DNA from 4 places in the Nocardiopsis sediminis genome. Region 2 is predicted to be linked to each of the others. Evidence: riboswitches for the same ligand, from Rfam matches in the RefSeq annotation. Region 2 holds a riboswitch; each other region holds the start of a gene.

Region 1 (5,353 bases), on a different contig from region 2:
GCGCCGACGATCTGCACCTCGGTCCACGTGGCGTCGTTGACCGACCCGAACGTCCAGCGCACGATCGCCTGGAGGGTGTTCTCGTCGGCGACGAACTGGAGCGCCGCCGTCATGGCCTCGAACAGCTGTGTCAGCGCGATGCCGAGCAGCAGCAGGGTCGCGGTGGCCAGCGACTTCGCCGATGCCAGGCCCAGCACCAGGGCCGACACCAGCAGCGCCGTCCCCAGCGCGCTGAGGATCACCAGCCACGACGCCGACCCGGATGCGCCGCCGGTGAGCAGGATGGCCAGTGAGGCGCCGAACGCCGCCGCCGGGGACACCCCCAGGGTGAACGGGCTGACCAGCGGGTTGCGCAGCAGGCCCTGCATGACCGCGCCGGCCACCGACAGGGCGGCGCCGGCGGCGAAGGCCAGCAGCGCCCGGGGCAGGCGCAGCTCGGTGATGATGGAGTAGGACCGCTCGAAGTCGGCGGCGAGCGTGCCGCCGAAGAGCGACAGCCGCACCGCGCTCGCCACATCGACGGCGGTGATCCCGGCGGTGCCGATGGTCACGCACCATGCGACCGCCAGGACCGAGGCCGCCGCCCCCGCGGCCAGGACGGCGCCGCGCAGCGCGCCCCGGCGCCTCGGGGCGCGTGCGCCGCCGGCCGTTGCATCCTCCGGCTCCGCCGCTTTCGGTGGAGTCGTGGTCGCCATACCGGTCACCCGACCTTCCGGATGTATTCGTCGGCGCCGGCGAACTCGGTCTGCTGGTAGTCCTCGACCCAGCGGCGCAGGTACTCCTCGGGGTCGATGTCGGCGAACTCGTCGGGGTGCAGCCAGGTCGCCAGGTAGAGGGCGCCGATGGCCTTGGACAGGCCGCTGGTGGCCCACCCGTTGCTCACGTAGACCTCGCCGTCTTGGACGGCGGCGATGTCCTGCCAGCCGGGGCGGCCCAGCAGGTCGTCGCCGAGGTCGTCGAAGCGGCCGGAGCCGGTCGGCTCCGCGGCCGGGTCGAACTCGTGGATGATCAGGGCGGGGTCGCGCTCGGCCACGGCGGCGGGGTCGACCGTCGTCTCCGACTGCACGTCGCCGCCGGTCTCGACGTCGCCGAAGACGTTCTCGCCGCCGGCCGCGGTGATGATCTGGTCGAAGCCGGAACCGGGCAGCACGGTCAGGTAGGGCTGGACGGTCTCCCAGTACACGGGGACGGGCTCGGTGCCCTCGACCCGCTCGTCGATCACGCCGAAGATCTCGTCGTAGAACCCGGCGACCTCGGCGGCCTGGTCCGGGCGGTCGAAGACCTCGCCGAGGAGGTCCATCGTCTCGTGGAAGACGTCGAAGTCCCAGGCGGTGGCCACGACCACCGGGATCCCGAAGGACTCCAGCTGGGCGGCGGCCTCCTCCCAGGCTCCGTTGCGGGGGAGGATGAACACGTCGGGGTCGAGCTCGGCGACCGCCTCGAAGTTGATCTCCGACAGGTCCTCGCTGACGACCTCGTCCTCGCCGAACCCCATGTAGGGGAGGCGTTCGGCGGAGACCTTGTCGACGCCCACGATCGTGTCGCCCGCGCCGATCGCGCGCACGAACTCGTTGCCGTAGCTGTTGAGGACCACCGCGCGCTCGACCGGGCCCTCGATGGTGACCTCGCGGTCGGCGTCGTCGACCACGGTGATGGACTCGGCGGCGGCGCCGTCGGATTCGGGGACGACCTCGCCGCAGCCCGCGATGAGGGTCGCGAGCACGCCCGCGGCGGCGAGGGCGGTGAATGGTCGGGTGCGGCGGCGTATCTGTGGCATGGGGTGCCTCTTCCGGGTGTGGTGCGGGGTGGGACGACCGGCGCGGGGGCAGGGGGCGCGGCGGGGTCGGGCCGGGTCAGGCCGGGCCGGCGGCGGGCTCGGTGCCCGGCCGGAACGGTTCGCCGAGGGTGAGCATCAGCCGGTTCGCCCAGGCGAAGAACGCGACCGACCCCACCAGGTCCACCAGTTCGACGTCGGTGATCCCGTGCGATCGCAGGTCGGCCAGGTGCGCTTCGGTGGCCGACGCCGGGGTGGTCGACAGCGCCGCGGCGAAGGCGACGACGGCGGACCAGCGGGCGTCCTGGCCGTCCCACAGCGGGGACAGGTCCAGCGCCTTCCAGTCGTGGTCGCGGGGGAGCGAGGCGTCCAGCACGCGCTGGACGTCGGCGGTCCGCTTGGACATCTGCGACGCCTTGCGCGAGTGGACCGATGCGCAGTACACGCAGTCGTTGACCTTGCTGGCGGCGGCCGCGGCGAGCTCGCGCTCGGCGCGCGGGAGGCCGTCGCGGGTGTAGAAGACGGCGTAGTCCACCGCGGTGCGCGCCCGCAGCAGGGCGGGTGCGCGCGACAGCAGCCGGAAGTAGGCGTCGTTGGTCTTGCCGGCGAACGCCTCCTTCTGCTCGTCGGTGAGGTCGCCGGGCTCCACGGGCGGGACCCACGGGGTCCACGACAGCAGCTCCTGGGTGTAGGCGACCGGGCGCTCGGCGCCGTTGGCCGCCGTGGTGGCGGTGCTCTTGGTCCGGCCGCGCGCCGGCGTCGGGCGCTCCAGCGGGGCGTCCGTGGCCTGGGCGGCGCCGTCGACCAGGCGCAGGCCGTGCACGAGCCGCACCAGGAACGCGGTGAACGCGGCGACCTGGGAGATCACGATGATCTCGTCGGGGGTCCAGCCCGCTGCCGCGAGCCGGTCGGTGTCCTCGCGCCGCACCAGGGCGGGGGAGGTGGTCAGCAGGTCGACGTGCTCGGCCGCGGCCCGCAGCGCGGGGTCGGCCGGCGGTTCGTCGGCGTAGAGGGCGGGGTCGGCGCCGAGGCCGGCGTGGTGGGCGACGATGTCGGCCGCTCCGTGCCGGCGGGCCGCGAGGGCGGCGAGGCCCCGGCGCACCGGGGCTGCCACGGGGCCCGCAACGGTGAACAGGGCGTCATAGGCCGCCTGGACCTCGCGGGGGAACTCGGGCTTGGCGTTGCGGGCCGCCTCGACGGCTGTGCTGAGGCGGGCCAGGCCGCCCACGGTGTCGGGGGCGGCGGCGTCGCCCGCCGCGGCATCGGTGCTGTGCGCGCTGCTCACTGTCTCCGCTCTCTCATCGTGCCGGAGGCGGGAGGGAGGGCAGGAGCCGGGCGGGGGCTGCGGACCGGACGGTCCGGGGTGCCCCGATCGTGCACGCATGCCGCGTTCCCGCAGCCGGGTCGTAACTCCGGAGGCACCCCGCCGTGCAGGAGGTTGCCGGCCAGCAAGCCGGATCTTCGCGCTGGCACTCTTGACCTGCGACGAACGTAAACGATCTCGCCAAACGCGCACAAGCCGGTTGAAGGTGACAAATGCGACACATTTGGTAGGAATTGCGACCGTTGACCGGTTCCAGGGGTGTGGGAGCGCGTCCAGCCGCCGGCCGACGCCGCCTTGGGCGGCGCAGTCACCGCGGTCCGCGGCGTCCGCCGACCGCAGCGGGAACGCCTTCGCAGGGCGGTCCCGGCCGCCCCTCAGCCGCCGGTTCCGACCTGGGTGGGGCTCGCGGTGCCCAGTTCCGTGTGCAGGTCGCCCAGGAGCGCGCGCAGAAGGCGGTCGAGTGCGTCCCGGTCGCCGGGGGCGAGCCCGGCCACCAGCTCGGATTCGCGGCCGAGGACCCGGTCCACCAGGCGCTCGACGGTGTCGTGCCCGGCCGGGGTGAGGGTGACGTCGACCGCGCGCGAGCCGTCGCCGCGCGGGCTGCGCTCGACCAGGCCGTCGCGCTCGGCGCGCGTGATGCGCTGGGAGATCGCCCCGGGGGTCACCATGGTGCGCTCGGCGAGGTCGCGGGTGGTCAGCCGGTAGGGCGGCCCGCTCCGCCGCAGGACGCTGAGCAGGTCCAGGGTGGCGGGGTCGGCCCCCGCTGCGGCGAGGACGCGTCTTCGCTCCTCGCCCAGGAGCTTGGCGGCGTGCCAGATCCGGGTGACGATCCCGATGCTCGTGACGGGGGTCTCCGGGCGTTCGCGCAGCCACGCCAGGGAGATGGCGTCGATCGGGTCGTCGGGGTCCAGGCGGTCGTTCGGCATGCAAGGCCTACGTTCAGATCTAAATGATATATTTCGTTTAGGTCTGAACCCTACCTTGAGGAGGGGCCAAATGGCACGAACCGTCATCGTCACCGGAGGCGGAACGGGAATCGGCCGGGCCATCACCGCGGCGTTCGCACGATCCGGCGACTCCGTCATCATCACCGGCCGCCGTCGCGGCCCGATCGAGGCCGCGGCAAAGGAGGAGGGCGGCAGCGTCAGCGCCGCCGTCTGCGACGGCACCGACCCCGAGCAGGTCGGCGCGTTCGCCGATGACCTCCCCGGCCGGGTCGACGTCCTGGTCAACTGCGCCGGCGGCAACACCGACTTCGACCGGGAGCCGGCGCGCGACCTCGCGACCCTCGCGGGGAACTGGCGCGCCAACATGGACGCCAACCTGCTCACCGCCGTGCTCATGACCGAGGCCGTGCGCGACCGGCTCGCCGACGGCGGGTCCGTGATCAGCATCGGCTCCATCGCCGCCGACAAGGGCTCCGGCCCCTACGGCGTGGCCAAGGCGGCCCTCGCATCCTGGAACGTCTACGAATCCGGCCGGCTCGGGCCGCGCGGGGTCACCGCGAACGTGGTCGCGCCCGGCCTCATCGACGACACCGAGTTCTTCCGCGGCAGCCTGTCCGAGGAGCGCCGCAAACAGCTCATCGCCATGACCCGGACCGGCCGCGTCGGGACCCCCGATGAAGTGGCGGAGACCGTCCACTTCCTCGCCTCCGGCTCCGCCCGCCAGATCACCGCCCAGGTCCTCGCGGTCAACGGCGGCGCCCACCCCACCCGCTGAACGCCCCTCGATCCTCTGCGCCCTCCGGCCCGGCGCGCGCCCGCGCCGGGCCGGTCACGAGGCCAGCCACCCGGGGGCGGCGCGGGCCCACGCGATGGTGCGGGCGATCCCCTCGTCGAGGGGTGTCTCGGCGCGCCAGCCCAGGATGCGCAGCGCCTTGGCGGTGTCGGGCACGCGCCGGTCGATGTCCTGGTAGCCGTCGCCCAGGGCCGTCGCGGTCACCAGGGTCCGCGGCGGGTGGTCCGCGCCGGCGAGGCGGGTGACCAGGCCGACGGCCTCGGCCATCGTGGTCTCGCGGTGGCCCCCGATGTTGAAGCACTCACCGGCCGCCCCGGGCTCGGCCGCCACGCGCAGTGTGCCCTCGACGGCGTCGTCGATGAACGTGAAGCAGCGGGTCTGGTGCCCGCTGTCGTAGACCTCCGCCGGCAGCCCGTTGAGCACCCGGTGGATGCTGCGGCTGACCACATAGGCCGGCCGCTGCCGCGGCCCGTAGACGTTGAAGTAGCGGACGACGGATGCGCGCAGCCCGTGGC
Region 2 (5,353 bases):
CCGACGTCAACATCGACCTGCACGTGCTCGGGGCCGGCTCGGGCGAGGCCGACCGCATGCTGCGCTTCCGCGACCACCTGCGCACCCACCCCGGCGACCACGAGCTCTACGCCAGCACCAAGCGCGGGCTCGCCGAGCGGCGGTGGGAGAGCCTCCAGGACTACGCCGACGCGAAGTCACCGGTCATCGACGAGATCATGTCGCGCTCCTGACACCCCGCTCACGGAGTCCGGGCGCACCGGGACACCGCCGCGCGGCGACCGCCGGAGCCGCCGCGGGCACGACCATCGGCGGCCGTCAGCCGAGCGCGCGCAGCTGGTCGCCGAACCAGCGCTGCGGCGACACCGCGGTGGCCTGCTCGGCCAGGTGGGCGCTGCGCTCGCGGCGCTCTTCGGCGGGCATCTCCAGCGCGGTGTGGAGCGCGCGCGCCGTCTCGCTGACGTCGTAGGGGTTGACCAGCAGGGCGTGGGCGCCGAGCTCGTCGGCGGCGCCCGCCTCGGTCGACAGCACCAGTGCGCAGCCGTCGTCGGAGAGCACCGGCCCCTCCTTGGCGACCAGGTTCATGCCGTCGCGGATCGGGTTCACCAGCAGCACGTCGGCCAGCCGGTAGGCGGCCAGCGAACGCGGGTAGTCGTCGTTGACCTCGAGGATCAGCGGGGTCCAGGAGTCGGTGCCGAACTCCTCGTTGATCTCCTTGGCGACCCGGAGCACCGATTCGGTGTACTCGCGGTACTCGGGGACGTCGCCCCGGCTGGGGTAGGCGAACGCGAGGTGGGTGACGCGGCCGTGCCACTCGGGGTGGTCGCGGAGCATCTCCCGGTAGGCCTCGAGGCCGCGCACGATGTTCTTGGACAGCTCGGTGCGGTCGACCCGGACGATGAGCCGGCGGTCGCCGACCCGCTCGCGCAGCGCCGCGCGGCGCTCGGCGACGTCGTCGGCCGCGGCCCGCTCGCGCAGCCCCTCGGCGTCGGCGCCCAGCGGGTACACGGCCACGCCGATCACCCGGCTGCCGTACTCGACGGTGCGCTTGTCCCAGTCGACATCGGCGCGCAGGAACGTCTCGCAGCAGCGCAGGAAGGCGTCGGCCCAGCGCCGGCTGAGGAAGCCCAGGCGGTCGGCGCCGAGCATGCCCTCGAGGAGCTCGCGCGCGATGTCGGTGGGCAGCATCCGGAAATACTCCGGCGGCGCCCACGGGGTGTGGGAGAAGTGCGAGATGCGCAGGTCGGGGCGGCGGCCGCGGAGCATCCGGGGCACCAGGGCCAGGTGGTAGTCCTGCACGGCGACCCGGGCGTTGTCGGCGGAGCCGGTGAGCAGGCCCTCGGCGAACGCGGTGTTGTAGGCGCGGTAGTCGGCCCACTCGGCGCGGAATTCGGCCCCGAAGCCGGGCTTGTTGGGGGTGTCGTAGAGCATGTGGTGGACGAACCACAGCGTGGAGTTGGCCACCGAGGTGTAGGCGTTGGCGAAGGTCGCCGGGGGGATGTCGAGCATCCGCACGCTGGTGCCGCCGACGTCGAACCCGGCCCGGTCGAGCCGGCCCTCGGGGGCGCGCGACGCCGCCTGGCGGTCGGCGTCGGACAGGGCGGCGCACACCCACAGCGTGTCGGCCTGGGCGGCGGCCGAGCTGAGGCCGGACACGAGCCCGCCGCCTCCGCGCCGGTGGCGGAGCGCACCGTCGTCATCGATCGAAAAGGACACCGGTCCCCTGTTGGAAGCGACGAGGATCTGTGCCTTGTCCACCTGATCGTCCACCTCTCGCATGACATCCGGGCCGGATTCCCATTTGACCACCCGGCCCCCGCCCGGCGGAGGGGCGGGTGGGTGTACGGGAAGGTGTCATAGGTCTCGCCCGTCACAGAGGAACCCAAACCTGCCGAGATGTCCGTCCCTCTCGGGGCGTGTCCGCCCGGATACGGAAGCGGAAGCGCGGGCACGCACCCCCTGCCGCACACAGGCTCCGGGCCCGAGCGAGGCCCGCGCGGCGGCCCTGGCCACGCCCCCGCTCGCCGCCGCCGACCCGCTGTCATCCCGGTCACCCCGGATGGCAGAGCCGAGGGGCGGTCGGTTACAGTGGCGAACGTATCCCGAGTGGATCACCGACAACTTCATATTGCTCATCCAGAGGGGTGGAGGGAACGGCCCTGCGAAGCCCCGGCAACCATCTCGGCGTGCGATTCCGCGGAAATTGCGGGGCGGCCGGGGCAGGTGCCAACTCCGTCCTGGAGCCAGATCGGCTCACAGGGAAGATGAGGGGAGACGCCTCGCATGGCGATGACCGCCACCGGCCCTGGTGCCACCACCGCCCGCCCTTTCGGCCCCGCAGTGGCCCTTTCCTGCCGCGAATGCGGCGAGCGCTACGAGCTCGGCCCGCGCTTCGCGTGTGAGTTCTGTTTCGGCCCCCTTGAGGTCGCCTACGAGTTCGGCGAGGTCAGCCACGCCTCCATCGCCGCCGGGCCCGCCAGCATCTGGCGCTACGCCGGGCTGCTGCCGGTACCCGCCAACGTCGCCGAGCTGCCCAACATGAACCCGGGCCTCACCCGCCTGGTCCGCGCCGACCGCCTCGCCGCCGAGCTGGGCATGCGCACACTGCACGTCAAGGACGACTCCGGCAACCCCACCCACTCCTTCAAGGACCGCGTGGTGGCCATCGCCGTCGAAGCCGCCCGCACCTTCGGGTTCCGCACCCTGTCCTGCTCCTCCACCGGCAACCTCGCCGGGGCGGTCGGCGCCGCCGCGGCGCGCGCCGGCTTCGGCTCGTGCGTGTTCATCCCGGCCGGGCTCGAAGAGGGCAAGGTCATCATGGCGGCCGTCTACGGCGGCCGCGTGGTCGCCATCGACGGCAACTACGACGACGTCAACCGGTTCTGCTCGGAACTGATCGGCGACCCCGCCGGCGAGGACTGGGGGTTCGTCAACGTCAACCTCCGGCCCTACTACGGCGAGGGCTCCAAGACGCTGGCCTACGAGATCGCCGAGCAGCTCGGCTGGCGGCTGCCGGAGCAGATCATCATCCCGATCGCCTCGGGCTCCCAGCTCACCAAGATCGACAAGGGCTTCCAGGAGCTGATCAAGCTGGGCCTGGTCGAGGACCGCCCCTACAAGATCTTCGGCGCCCAGGCCACCGGCTGCTCGCCGGTCGCCCGCGCCTGGGAGCAGGGCCACGACGTCATCCAGCCGGTCAAGCCCGACACCATCGCCAAGTCGCTGGCCATCGGCAACCCGGCCGACGGCCCCTACGTGCTCGACATCTGCCGGCGCACCGGCGGCGCGGTCGCCCACGTCAGCGACGCCGAGGTGGTCGACTCCATCGGCCTGCTGGCGCGCACCGAGGGCGTTTTCGCCGAGACCGCGGGCGGGGTGACCACCGGCGTGCTGCGCAAGCTGCTCGCCGAGGGCGCCCTCGACCCCGCCGCCGAGACCGTCGTGCTCAACACCGGCGACGGCCTCAAGACGCTCAACGCGGTCGAGGCCGGGGTGACCGCCACCATCAAGCCGTCCCTGAAGGCGTTCAAGGACGCCGGGCTGCTCTGACGCCGCCACCGGCGGCCCACCCGGCCGCCGCAGTCCCGGCCCGCGGACCTGCCCGGGCCGGCGCCGATCCCTGAAGACAAGGAGTTCACACGCCATGAGCGTCAGCGTTCGCGTCCCCACCATCCTGCGCACCTACACCAAGGACGCGGCCGAGGTCACCGCCGAAGGGGCCACCCTTCAGGACGTGCTCGACCACCTTGAGGCCGACCACCCCGGTATCCGGGCGCGGATCCTCGACGACAGCGGCAAGATCCGCCGCTTCGTCAACGTCTACGTCGGCGACGAGGACGTCCGCTTCGCCGACGGCCTGGCCACCGCGGTCGCCGACGGCACCGAGGTCTCGATCATCCCCGCGGTCGCCGGCGGCTGAGCCCCGCACGGCGCCCGCAGCGCCGCCGCCGAACACCCCCCGCCCGCATCCCCCGGCCCCGTTCCGGCGGGTGCGGGTTTCGGCGTTGAGGGCCGGGTTGACCTGCGGGTGATCGCTCGGCGAATTCGAGCGCAGGTCGTTTGCACTCGACCATCGAGAGTGCTAAAAATGGGACTCTTAGCACTCTGAGATGAGGAGTGCTAATTCCGGATCGAGACGATGAGGCCGCGGCCTCCGGCAGACGGGTTGCCGGGGCGAGCCGGGGCCGTCCGTCGCGGGCATCGGCTCGTTCCCACGCGTACCAGCCCGGTCTCGGGAGGACAAGAAGTCTATGGCAGCCAAACTGATCGCGTTCGACGAGGAAGCCCGGCGCGGCCTTGAGCGCGGCATGAACCAGCTCGCCGACGCCGTCAAGGTGACCCTCGGCCCCAAGGGCCGCAACGTCGTGCTGGAGAAGAAGTGGGGCGCCCCCACGATCACCAACGACGGTGTCTCCATCGCCAAGGAGATCGAGCTCGAGGACCCGTGGGAGAAGATCGGGGCCGAGCTCGTCAAGGAGGTCGCCAAGAAGACCGACGACGTCGCCGGTGACGGCACCACCACCGCCACCGTCCTCGCCCAGGCCCTGGTGCGCGAGGGCCTGCGCAACGTCGCCGCGGGCGCCAACCCCGTCGGCCTGAAGCGCGGCATCGAGGCCGCCGTCGCCCGTATCAGCGACGAGCTGGCCAACATCTCCAAGGACGTGGAGACCAAGGAGCAGATCGCCTCCACCGCCTCCATCTCCGCCAGCGACACCCAGATCGGCGACGCCATCGCCGAGGCGATGGACAAGGTCGGCAAGGAAGGCGTCATCACGGTCGAGGAGGGCCAGACCTTCGGTCTGGAGCTCGAACTCGCCGAGGGCATGCGCTTCGACAAGGGCTACATCTCGCCCTACTTCGCCACCGACCTCGAGCGCATGGAGACGGTCCTCGAGGACCCCTACATCCTCATCGTCAACTCCAAGATCTCCAACAACAACGAGCTCCTGCCCGTTGTCGAGAAGGTCCTTCAGGCCGGCCGCCCGCTGGTCCTGATCGCCGAGGACCTCGAGGGCGGCGCGCTCCAGACCCTCGTCCTCAACAAGATCCGCGGCACCTTCAAGTCCGTCGCCGTCAAGGCCCCGGGCTTCGGCGACCGCCGCAAGGCGCAGCTCGGCGACATCGCCGTGCTGACCGGCGGCCAGGTCATCACCGAAGAGGTCGGCCTCAAGCTCGAGAACACCGAGCTCGACATGCTCGGCCGCGCCCGCAAGGTCGTCGTCACCAAGGACGAGACCACCATCGTCGACGGCGCCGGCGACGCCACCGCCATCTCCGGCCGGGTCAACGAGATCCGCAACGAGATCGAGCGCACCGACTCCGACTACGACCGCGAGAAGCTCCAGGAGCGCCTGGCGCGCCTGGCCGGCGGTGT
Region 3 (5,353 bases), on a different contig from region 2:
CGGCGGCTCGGCGGCGGTGCGGGCACCGAGGGACGCGCCCCCGGCCAGCTCGATCTCCGCCTGCCAGCCGTCGCCGAGGAAGGCGCGGTAGACGAGCACGCCGTCGGCGGACCCCCGCCCCTCGGGCACGGCGGTCCCTTGGGCGCCGACCGCGACCTTCTCCGGCCGCAGCGCCACCGCGGCGGGCCGGCCCGGTGCGAGCCCGGCCAGGCCGGTGCGCACCCGCGCGTCGCCGGCCGCCAGCTCGCCGCCGTCTCCGGCGACGCCCTCGAACACGTTGGCGGCGCCCACGAACTCGGCGACGAACCGGCTCACCGGGGCCGCATAGACCTCCTGCGGGGTGCCCAGCTGCTCGACCCGGCCGCCGTTGAGGACGGCGATGCGGTCCGACAGCGACATCGCCTCCTCCTGGTCGTGGGTCACGAACACCATCGTGATCCCCAGGCGCTGCTGGAGCTCGCGCAGCTCGACCCGCATCTCACGGCGCAGCTTGGCGTCGAGGTTGGACAGCGGCTCGTCCAGCAGCAGCACCGCCGGCCGGGTGGCCAGCGCACGCGCCACGGCGACCCGCTGCTGCTGGCCGCCGGAGAGCTGCCGGGGGCGGCGCCGGGCGTAGTCCTCCAGGCCGACCAGGCGCAGCGCCTCGGCCACGCGCTCGATGCGGTCGGCCCGCTCCACCCGGCGCACCCGCAGCCCGTAGGCGACGTTCTCGGCGACCGTCATGTGCGGGAACAGCGCGTAGTTCTGGAAGACCATGCCCAGCCCGCGCCGGTGCGGCGGGACGTCGGTGAGGTCGGCCCCGTCGATGGTGATCCGGCCGCCGGTGGGCAGCACGAACCCGGCGAGGGAGTTGAGCAGGGTCGTCTTGCCGCAGCCGCTGGGGCCCAGGATCGACAGGAACTCACCGCGGCGGATGGCCAGCCGGTCGACGTCGAGGACGCCGGTGCCGTCGTAGCCCGCGGTCAGCCCTTCGACGAGGACGTGCTCGTCGTCGGTCCCGGCCCCTTCGCGGCCGGGGCCGCCTACTGGAAGATCTCGTTCCACCGCTGCTGCCATTCGTTCAGGTTGGGGGTGGCGGCGTCGTAGTCGACCCAGGTGAAGCCCTCGTAGACCTCGGGCCCGTACTCCACCTTGGCGGAGAACTCCGGGTCGTACTCGATGGAGTCGTTGCCCCCGCCGTAGAAGGTGCCCTGGGCGAAGGGCTTCTGGTGCTGGGCGGAGGTGAGGTAGTTGAGGAACTCGTAGGCGGCGTCGGTGTTCTCGGTGCCCGCCGGGATGTAGTAGGAGGTCAGGGCGCCCACAGCACCGGAGGTGGGGTAGCTGAACCCGATCGGCTGCCCCTCGGCCTCCATGGCGAAGGCGCGCCCGTCCCAGAACGGCACGATCCAGGCGTCGCCGTTCTGGATGGTGGTGGAGACGGACCCGGCGTCGGCGGGGAAGGCCGAGACGCAGTCCTTCAGCTTCTCCAGCTGCTCGAAGGCGCGGTCGACGGCTGCGGGCTCGGAGAGGCTGCCGCCGTTCTGGGCGACCAGGGCGGAGAAGAACTGGAGGCCGGCGTTGTAGGTCAGCGGGGGCAGGGCGACGTGGCCGCAGTACTGGTCGTTGAAGATGTCGGTCCAGTCCTGCGGGGCCTCGTCGATCTCGTCCGTGCGGTACAGCAGCCCCAGCGACCCCGTGGTCAGCGGGGCGCCGTAGGCGGACCCCTCCACGGTGGACTGCTCCACCAGGACGGGGTCGAGCTGGGACCAGTGCTCCAGGCGGGTGGTGTCCAGCGGCTGGAGCACGTCGTTGTTGACCGCCTGGTGGAAGGTCTCGGAGGTGAGCGCCACGACGTCGAAGGGCGGGTTCTCCCCGTTGGCGGCGCGCAGCCGGGTGAGCCAGTCGGCGTCGGCGCCGCTGACCACGTTGACCGTGATGCCGGTCTCCTCCTCGAACGGCGCGACGAAGGACTCCGAGAACAGCTCGCCCCACGGGCCGGCGAACGCGGTGACGGTGATCTCCTCGCCGGCACCGCCCCCGCCGCCGGAGGTGTCCACGCCGCCGCAGGCGGCCGTGGCCAGCAGGAGCAGCGCGGACGTCGCCGCGCCGGTGGTCAGTGCGACCCTGCGTCGCGTCGTGGATTGCATCGGGCGTCCCTTCGCCTGGAGTTCGCGGCGACCGGGGCTGCGGCGGCAAGCGCCCTGCGCGAGGGGCCGGGGCCCGCTACCGGGGCTCCGCGCTTGCCGCCGGCGCCTCGGGCGCCGGCCACGGCCGTGTCCTCACCCGGGGCACCCCGCCGCGGAGGAGGGTTGCCGTCCAGCCAGCCGGGGCTTTCCACTGGAACTCGTGACGAAGATCAACATAACAGAGAATCCCGACATTTCCACTCTTGAGTGTCGGATGTGTCATGCCGCACCCCCGCCCCGGATCGGCCGGCCCGCGCCGGCCTCCCCGTCCCCGCAGCCGCGCCGCTCCGGCACCGCGCATAGGGGCCGATCTGCGGGTCCATTCGACCGCAGGGTGTCACAGGGGCGACCCGCGCGCACCGCGGCGCGCCACAACGGCCCCCGGGAGGGGGCGGCCGGGCAGGAGTAGCGGGCGGGGTCGTGGGTAGAGGCCGCGCCAGGTTCGCCCCACCCGCGGGCGAGGGCAGCCGAGGAGCAGAGGCCGTGCACGAACCCGCCAAGGCGCCGGCGCGCGACTACCCCCGCATCTTCGCCGACATGGCGCGCGACCTGCTCTGCGAGGACTCCGTCCAAGACGTCCTGGACGCGATCGTCCGGCTGGCCGTGCACACGCTCCACGGCTGCGAGGAGGCCGGGATCCTCATGGTCGACCGGCCCGGGCGCACCTTCAGCACCGCCGCGGCCACCGGGGAGCTCCCGCGCGCCTCCGACCAGGCCCAGTTCGACTGCGACGAGGGCCCCTGCCTGGACGCCGTGCGCGGCGAGCCGACCTTCCGGATCGACGACATGGCCCGCGAGGACCGGTGGCCCGCCTACCGGCCGCGGGCCGTGGCCATGGGCATCGGCTCCATGATGGGCTTCGAGCTGTTCACCCACGACGGGACGCTGGGGTCGCTCAACATGTACGCCACCCGGACCGGCGCCTTCGACGCCGCCTCACAGGAGACGGGGTGGGTCTTCGCCTCCCACGCCGCCGTGGCCATAGCCTCCACCGAGCGCGAGGCCACCGTCCGCGCGGGCCTTGAGACCCGCCACGACATCGGGGCGGCGGTCGGCATCCTGATGGAACGCCACAGGCTCAGCGACGCACAGGCCCTCGACGTCCTCAAGCAGGCCTCCATGCAGACAAACACCAAGCTCCGCGACGTCGCCCTGCGCGTGACCGGCGCCGCCGCCGTGCCGGACCCGGCGCCGCCGGGCGACGACGCCACCGGGTCCGCGGACACGCCCGCGGGACCGGCCCCGGCGGGCTCCGCGGAACCCGCCTGAGCGGCCCGCACAAGAACGGAGGGGCCCGGCCACTGGCCGGACCCCTCCGCGGCGCCGTCCCCGCCCGCCCCACCGGGGGACGGGGGCGACGCGATGGGCCTACAGGCCCGAGGCGAGCACCACCCCGTAGCCGGTCGGGACGTCGGGGTCGCCCTCGTCGTAGGCCGAGCCGGCCGACACGAGCGCCTCCGTCCCCGGGATCAGGGCGAGGTCGCGCACGTTGAGGTCGTAGTTCTCGATGTCCGGCGTGTCGCGGGTGACCTCACCGGCGGCGTCGTGGTGCACGAACGTCGGGTCCCAGGACTCCTCCTGGATCCACACGCCGCCCGCGCCGTCGTCCTCGACCGCCACCAGCTCGCCGCTGGGCTCCTCATCGACGGTGACATCCCAGCTCTGACCGTCGTAGTGCGCGGTCAGCGGCCAGTAGTCGTTGATGTCGTCATCGTTGAGGTCATGGACGTAGCCCACGGCCCAGATGTCGTCACCGGCGCGCACCAGCACGTCGTTGAACGTTGCGCTGGCGATCTCCGAGGGCAGCTCGACCTCGGGGACCTCCAGGTCGGTCCACTCCGTGCCGTCGTAGAGCGCGGCGGAGGGCTGGGAGGCGTCGTTCCTCCCCACCGCCACCACGGTCTCGCCGTCGATGCCGTCGATCGCCTGGCTGGTCCCGGCCGGCGGCGAGGTCCAGTCGCGCCAGATCTCGCCGTCGAAGCGGACCGCCCGGGTTTCGCCGGCGGCGTCCTCGGCCAGCAGCCATGCCTCGTCCTCGGCGATGACGTCGAGGTCGTTGGGGGTCAGCCCGGCGTCCATCTCGTGGGACGTCCAGTCCGTTCCGTCGTAGCGGATCGCGCCGACGCCGTCGGCCGTGGGGCCCACCACCCAGACGTTGTCCGGGCCGGAGGCGCCCGCGACCTCGGGCTCCAGCGTCCAGTCGGCCGGGACCTCTTCCTGGGTCCATTCCGCGCCGTCATAGCGCTGGACGAAGGTGCGCGGCGTGTCGCTGTCGTCGGGGTACTGCGAGCCCAGGGCCCACACGTTCTCCGCGTCGGCGGCGGCGAGGGACGTGTACATGACGTCCATGCCCTTCGCGGCGAACGCCTCGCGCCACTCGCCGGCGGCCGCGGCCTCCCCGGTGGACGACTCGTCTCCCGCGGCGAAGACGTCCTGCAATTCCTCGGCGGCCGACGTCGGGATGGTGGCGGCCAGTCCCAGAACGGCGACCGACGCCACCGCACCGACGCCGGCCCGCTTCGCGAGCCGCCTGGCGTTTGCCATCTACCCACCTGCTCTCTTTCGGTGAACATCACATGACCTATGTGTGACGCCTGAGGTGGTGGAGAAGTTCAGGATGGATCGCCCGAAATTTCGCGGATATCCCTGCGCCTACGAGGTTTTCGGCGGCCGTCCGCTGCGGGGCGAACGTCACCGCAGCTCAACGGGGGCCTCTTCCGCGCAGGCGTGCGGGCGGTCGCGACGGGATCCCCGCTCGTCGCCGCGGCGCGCGGGATCTCCGGCGCGGGGGAGTGGACGGCGGTCAGCCCGCCGGCGGCGCGGGCTCCTCGCACGCGGGGTAGGCGAACAGGAGCGCGTCCGGGGTGCCGATGACCGCCTGGGAGCCCATGCTGATCTGGCTCGGCGGCATGACGTCGGGGTCGATGCAGCCGGAGCGGGGGGCCGGCTGCGGCGCCGGAGCGCCGTGGCCGGCCGCGAACGCCGGGGATCCGCCGGCGCACATCCCGGCGGCGGCGATGGCGGCAAGGGCGGTGGTGACGGGCCGCATGGCGGTCCTCCCATCCCGCGCAGGCGCTGGACCTGCGCACATGTCGATCAGTGAACGATCCACATCATAGGGTGATCGCCGTTCCAGGGTGGGGCGCATCCGAAAGGTGTCCGCGCCTCCCAGCCGGGCGCGGGCCGCG
Region 4 (5,353 bases), on a different contig from region 2:
GCGGAGGTGAACAGGCCCGGGGCCAGCGCCCAGGCGACCGCGACCGCGATGACGGCGATCGCGAGCACGGTGGCGGGTTCCCAGCGGCGCAGGCGCCGCCACAGCGGCAGCGGGGTCCGGTGGGGTGCGGAGGGGGTGGGGTGGTTCATGCGGTGGCGCCCGCCTTGTTCCTCAGACGTGGGTCCAGTACCGGGTAGAGCAGGTCGACGATCAGGTTGATGAGGACGAACACGGTGGCGGCGAGCAGGACGACCGCTTGGAGGACCGCGACGTCCTGCTGGGCGACGGCCTGTTCGGTGAGGCGGCCGATCCCGGCCCGGCCGAAGACGGTCTCGGTGACCACGGCGCCGCCGACGAGTTCGCCGAACAGCACCCCGGCCATGGTGAGGGTGGGCGGCAGGGCGTTCTTGGCGACGTTGCGCCACAGCACGCGGGAGCGGCTCGCGCCGCGGGCGCGCACCACGGTGACGAAGGGGCGGGTGTGCACGTCGTCGATGCTGCGGGTGAGGATCTGGGCCAGGGGTGCGGCGATGGGCACGGCGAGGGTGAGCACCGGCAGGATCAACCCCTCCACCGGGCCGGGGCGCACGACCGCGACCAGGCCCAGCTGGAAGGAGAACACCTGGACGAGGACGATGCCCAGCCAGAACACCGGCACCGAGACGAACAGGGACGGCACGGCACGTAGCGAGCCGCGGATCCAGGCCAGGCGCGGGTAGGTGGACAGGAACGCGATGGCCGCGGCGAGCAGGGCGGCGGCGGCGAAGCCGAGGACGGCGAGCAGCAGGGTGTGGGGCAGCGCTTCGGCCAGCAGCAGCCGCACGGGGGTGCCGGTCTGCACGGAGTGGCCGAAGTCGCCGCTCAGGAACCCGAGCAGGGTGTGCAGGTACTGCTGGTACAGCGGGGCGTCGACGCCGTAGGCAGCGCGCAGGGCGGCGATCTGCTCGGGGGACAGCCCCAGTTCGGGGTTCTCGAACTTGATCATGACGGCGTCGCCGGGCATGGCCTGGAGCAGGATGAAGGCGGCGGTGAACGCGGCGAGCAGGACCACGAGGGCCTGCCCGGACCGCCGTAGAGCGTGGTTCAATCCGACCTCTTCGGATGTGTGTGGTGGCGGGTGGCGGGGCCCGCCCCGGAGACCGGGGCCGGGGCGGGCGCGGGGTCAGTCCGCCAGCCACGCCTCGTGGAAGGCGGGCCGGCCCACCGACTCGAAGGCGAGGCCGTGCACGTAGGGTGCGCTGCCGTAGACCTGGGGCTCTTCGAACAGGGGGATGACGTAGGCCTGTTCGGCCAGGTACTCCTGGACGGCGGCGGAGGCGGCGTCGCGTTCGCCGGGGTCGGGGGTGGAGGCCACCTCTTCGAGGAGTTCCTCCAGTTCCGGGTCCTCGATGGAGTCGTCGCCGGGGTCGCGGTTGAGGAGGGTGTTGCGGTTCTGCGAGTGGAACTGGCTCTTGATGACGTCGAGGTCGGCGCGCCCCACCATGGAGTGGTAGATCTGCACCTGGTCGGGGTCGTTGATTGCTTCGGCGTAGGTCCCCGCGTCGGCGGTGAGGATCTGGAGGTCCACGCCGATCCCGGCGAGCTGCTGGCTGATGAGGGTGAGCGCCTCGAATGAGCGGGGCTGGGGTGCGGCCTCGTTGACGACGAGGGTCAGCGGGGTGCCGTCCTTTTCGCGGATCCCGTCGGGGCCGGGGGTCCACCCGGCCTCCTCCAGCAGGTCGGCGGCGCGTTCGGGGTCGTGCTCCAGGTGCTGCGACTGGTCGGTGTAGCCCAGGGCGGTGCTGCTGAGGATGGAGGTGGCCACCGGGTAGCGGTCGGTGTAGACGGTGTCGACGACCTCCTGGCGGTCGATGCCGGCGATGAGCGCCTGGCGGACCCGGATGTCGGAGAGGATCTCGTTGCCGAAGCGCAGCCCCAGGCTGTTGTTGACCCCGTTGGTCTGGGGCGCGTGGACGCTGAACCCGGCCTCTTCGACCTGCTCCTCGTCCTGGGCCTCGACGTAGCGGACGACGTCGGCCTGCCCGGAGGTGAGGGAGCCCACGCGGACGCTGTCCTCGGGGGTGACGCTGATGAGGATCTCGTCGAGGTGGGCGCGGCCCTGGTTGTCACTGCCGGGCGGGGCCCAGGCGTAGTCCTCTCGGGCGGTGAGGGTGAGCTCGGTGCCGACCTCCTCTTCGGTGATGACGAAGGGGCCGGTGCCGATGATCTCGGTGGAGTTGCCGGGGCCGAAGTCCTCGAAGGCCCGTTCGAGGGTCTCTGCGGAGAGGATGCCGGAGTTGATGGTGGAGGTGGCCTGGAGGAAGCCGGGCGAGGGCTCCTTGAAGTGGAAGCGCACGGTGGTGTCGTCGACGACCTCGCTGCGCTCGTAGTTGTTGATCGCCTCGGAGACGATGAGGGCGCGGTCCTGGTCGCCCAGCCCGTAGAGGTCGAAGTTCGCGGCGACGACCTCGGCGGTCAGGGGTGAGCCGTCGGAGAAGGTGACGTCGTCGCGCAGGGTGAAGGTGTATTCGGTGGCGTCGTCGTTGACCTCCCAGTCGGTGGCCAGCCAGGGCTCCAGCTCCAGGGTCTCGGGGTCCTGGTGGACGAGCCGGTCGGTGATGTTGTTGACGAGTCCGCCGTTGGGGTAGAAGCCGGCCGAAGGCGGATACAGGCTGTCGTGGGCCTGGTGTTCGAGGTAGACCAGGCTGCCGCCGGTGACGGGCTCGCCGTCTGCGCCGGCGGAGGAGTCCTGACCGCAGCCGGTGAGCGCCAGGACGGCGAACGCGGCCACCAGGGCCAGGGCGCGGACCGACGTGGTGGAGTGGGACACGTTCTTCCTCTCAGGGGGAGGGCCGGCGCGGGCGACCGTTCGCGGGGGCGAGGCAGGGTACGGGGGGCGCTTGCGTCCGTCGGGCGGGCCGGCGGGCGCCTGGTCGCGCTCGGGAGCACCCCACCGCCGCACGAGGGTTGCTGTTCCGCCCGCCGAGCCGGACAGCGGAACTCTGGACCACGAGCAGAAAACATACCATATGGGTAGGAAAAATAGGTTTTCGGCTCGGTGTCACGTTCCGGCGGGACGTATCCGGAGCCGGTTCACGGCGCCGTCGAGGCCGATGACGGCGCCGCGTTCGCCGCCGGCGATGAGCGAAGGGGCGCAGGTGGCCCCGCGGACACAGCGCGCGGCGGCCCATCGGGTGACCCTGAAACCGACAATCGTTTGCCACCCGCGCCGGAGCCCCGGCTCCGGAGCGGGCCCTCCGGGGAAGGCCGTATGCCACCATGAGGGGACACCGACCTTGACGAGGAGAACCGTGGCCCCCGAGGAGCACCACAGCGCGGCGCGACGCTCGAACGGCAACCGGAAGCCACACGCCACCATCTACGACATCGCCCGGCATCTCGGGGTGAGCCCCTCGACGGTGTCGCGGGCGCTCAACAAGCCGGGGCGGATCAACGCCAAGACCGAGCAGCGGATCCGCGAGGCGGCCGCCGAGCTCAACTACCGCCTCAACCCCATGGCGCGGGCGCTGCCCACCGGGCGGACCAGCACCATCGGGCTGATCCTCTCCGACATCACCAACCCGGTCTACTTCACCCTCGTGCGCGGCGCCGAGCGCATCGCCGCGGCCGCGGGCTACACGCTGGTCCTCGCCGAGTCGCAGGAGTCCGTCGAGCTGGAGGCGCAGACGGCCGAGCGGCTCCTGCTGTCCGTCGACGGGCTGGTCCTGGTCTCCTCCCGGATGGACGACGACCACATCGAGGCGCTGGCCGACCGCAAGCCGCTCATCACCGTCAACCGGCGGGTGGGGGCGGTTCCGGGGATCGTGCCCGATGTCGTGCCCGGCATCCGCGACGCCCTGGACCACTTGGCGTCGCTGGGCCACCGGTCCATCGCCTTCCTGTCGGGGCCCGGCGTGTCGTGGATGAACGAGCTCCGCTGGAACACGCTGCTGGACGAGGCGCCCGAGCGCGGGATGGCGATCGTGGAGATCGGCCCCAACGACCCGACCCGCGACGGCGGCCGCGCGGCGCTGCGCCGGGTCCGGGCGTCGGGGGTCACCGCGGTGGTGACCTACAACGACCTGATGGCCATCGGCCTGCTCGACGCCTACCGCGGCGCCGGCATGGACATCCCCGGCGACCTGAGCATCGTGGGCTTCGACGACATCTTCGGGTCGGACTTCACCTCCCCGCCGATGACGACGATCCGGACCCCGCTCGACCTCGCGGGCGAGGAGGCGGTGCACCGGCTGATCGCCACCACCGCCGAGGACGCCGGGGAGGCAGGGCAGGCCGGTGCCCCGGAGCCCCGGCGGGTCGGCACCGAGTTCATCCTGCGGGGGTCGACGGCGGCCCCCGGCCGCTGACGGCGTCGACGGATCGGGCGGCGAGCGGTTCGAGACGCCGGGGCCGGCTCATCCGGGCAGGGGGCGGCGGTCCGAGAGGGAGCCGGGTCCGCCTCGGAGGGTCGTGCCGTCGGGGAAGCGGACCTCCGCCGCCGACCCCGGGGGCACGTCGACGGTGATCGCGAGGTCGCCGTCCTCGATGCGCCAGCCGACGGTGATGGTGCCCTGGGGGCTCTCGAACGTGCCGCGCGCCCAGGTGAGCGAGGGGTCCACGGCCGGGGCGACGGTGAAGGACTCCCACGCCACCGACCCCGGTGCCTGCCGCAGCCCGAGGGTGTGGGTGTGCAGGAAGCCCACGACCGCCCCCTTGCTGTAGTGGTTGAGCGACGCGGTGGCGGTTCCATCGGCGTCGACGCCGTCCCAGTCCTCCCAGATGGTGGTCGCGCCGCGGTCGAGCATGCCGAGCCAGGACGGGGAGGTCCGCTGGTGCAGCAGCGCGTAGGCGGTGTCGGCGTGGCCGGTGTCGGCGAGCACGGGCAGCAGGTCGGCGGTGGAGAGGAACCCGGTGCCCAGGTGCCCGCCGGCCTCGGCGATGAGCGCCACCAGGCGGTCGGCGGCGCGCGCCCGCAGGTGGGTCGGCACCAGGCCGAAGGCGAGGGCGCGCACGTGGGCGGCCTGCGTGTCGGGGGTGATGCGCCCCTGCGGGTCGCAGAACTCGCTTCGCCACGCCGCCCGCACCTGCTCGGCGATCGCGCTGTAGCGCCCGGCGTCGCCGGAGCGGCCCAGGACGCCGGCGATCGCGGCGAGGGTCTGCACGGAGCGGAAGAGGTAGGCGGTGCCGACCTCGCCCTTGTCGGCCAGGTACCAGGCGCGGGGGTCGGCCTGGATCGGGTCGATGAGGGAGCCGTCGGCCGCGCGCTTCTTGGGCTCCAGCCACTCCCCCCAGTGGAAGGAGCCGTCCCAGATGAACTCCTCGTGCGGCAGCGGCTGCGCCGAGCGCTCGATCCGCGAGGGGTGGCGGGCGGTGC

The links. A riboswitch is a leader RNA that binds a small molecule or an ion and turns the genes downstream of it on or off. The one in region 2 is predicted to bind S-adenosylmethionine.
Region 1: linked by a shared signal. The riboswitch ahead of ACFOVU_RS02390 (peroxidase-related enzyme) and the one ahead of thrC (threonine synthase) in region 2 are both predicted to bind S-adenosylmethionine.
Region 3: linked by a shared signal. The riboswitch ahead of ACFOVU_RS15820 (ABC transporter substrate-binding protein) and the one ahead of thrC (threonine synthase) in region 2 are both predicted to bind S-adenosylmethionine.
Region 4: linked by a shared signal. The riboswitch ahead of ACFOVU_RS13605 (TIGR04028 family ABC transporter substrate-binding protein) and the one ahead of thrC (threonine synthase) in region 2 are both predicted to bind S-adenosylmethionine.

The regions. Positions count from the first base shown of each region.
Region 1 covers NZ_JBHSBH010000003.1:222,057-227,409, forward strand. The annotation lists gene ACFOVU_RS02380 (FecCD family ABC transporter permease) at 1-695, opposite strand, end outside; gene ACFOVU_RS02385 (ABC transporter substrate-binding protein) at 701-1,777, opposite strand; gene ACFOVU_RS02390 (peroxidase-related enzyme) at 1,854-3,059, opposite strand; SAM riboswitch class IV at 3,148-3,255, opposite strand; gene ACFOVU_RS02395 (MarR family winged helix-turn-helix transcriptional regulator) at 3,473-4,024, opposite strand; gene ACFOVU_RS02400 (SDR family NAD(P)-dependent oxidoreductase) at 4,095-4,820, shown strand; gene ACFOVU_RS02405 (NAD-dependent epimerase/dehydratase family protein) at 4,875-5,353, opposite strand, start outside.
Region 2 covers NZ_JBHSBH010000013.1:255,380-260,732, forward strand. The annotation lists gene ACFOVU_RS21395 (GrpB family protein) at 1-212, shown strand, start outside; gene ACFOVU_RS21400 (alpha,alpha-trehalose-phosphate synthase (UDP-forming)) at 298-1,737, opposite strand; SAM riboswitch class I at 2,109-2,250, shown strand; gene thrC (threonine synthase) at 2,263-3,528, shown strand; gene ACFOVU_RS21410 (ubiquitin-like small modifier protein 1) at 3,623-3,898, shown strand; gene groL (chaperonin GroEL) at 4,230-5,353, shown strand, end outside.
Region 3 covers NZ_JBHSBH010000010.1:182,379-187,731, forward strand. The annotation lists gene ACFOVU_RS15815 (ABC transporter ATP-binding protein) at 1-1,056, opposite strand, end outside; gene ACFOVU_RS15820 (ABC transporter substrate-binding protein) at 1,023-2,126, opposite strand; SAM riboswitch class IV at 2,211-2,331, opposite strand; gene ACFOVU_RS15825 (GAF and ANTAR domain-containing protein) at 2,649-3,434, shown strand; gene ACFOVU_RS15830 (hypothetical protein) at 3,534-4,709, opposite strand; partial or broken gene ACFOVU_RS15835 (hypothetical protein) at 4,969-5,353, opposite strand, start outside.
Region 4 covers NZ_JBHSBH010000008.1:402,943-408,295, reverse strand. The annotation lists gene ACFOVU_RS13615 (ABC transporter permease) at 1-149, opposite strand, end outside; gene ACFOVU_RS13610 (ABC transporter permease) at 146-1,087, opposite strand; gene ACFOVU_RS13605 (TIGR04028 family ABC transporter substrate-binding protein) at 1,163-2,809, opposite strand; SAM riboswitch class IV at 2,871-2,988, opposite strand; gene ACFOVU_RS13600 (LacI family DNA-binding transcriptional regulator) at 3,276-4,346, shown strand; gene ACFOVU_RS13595 (alpha-L-rhamnosidase) at 4,395-5,353, opposite strand, start outside.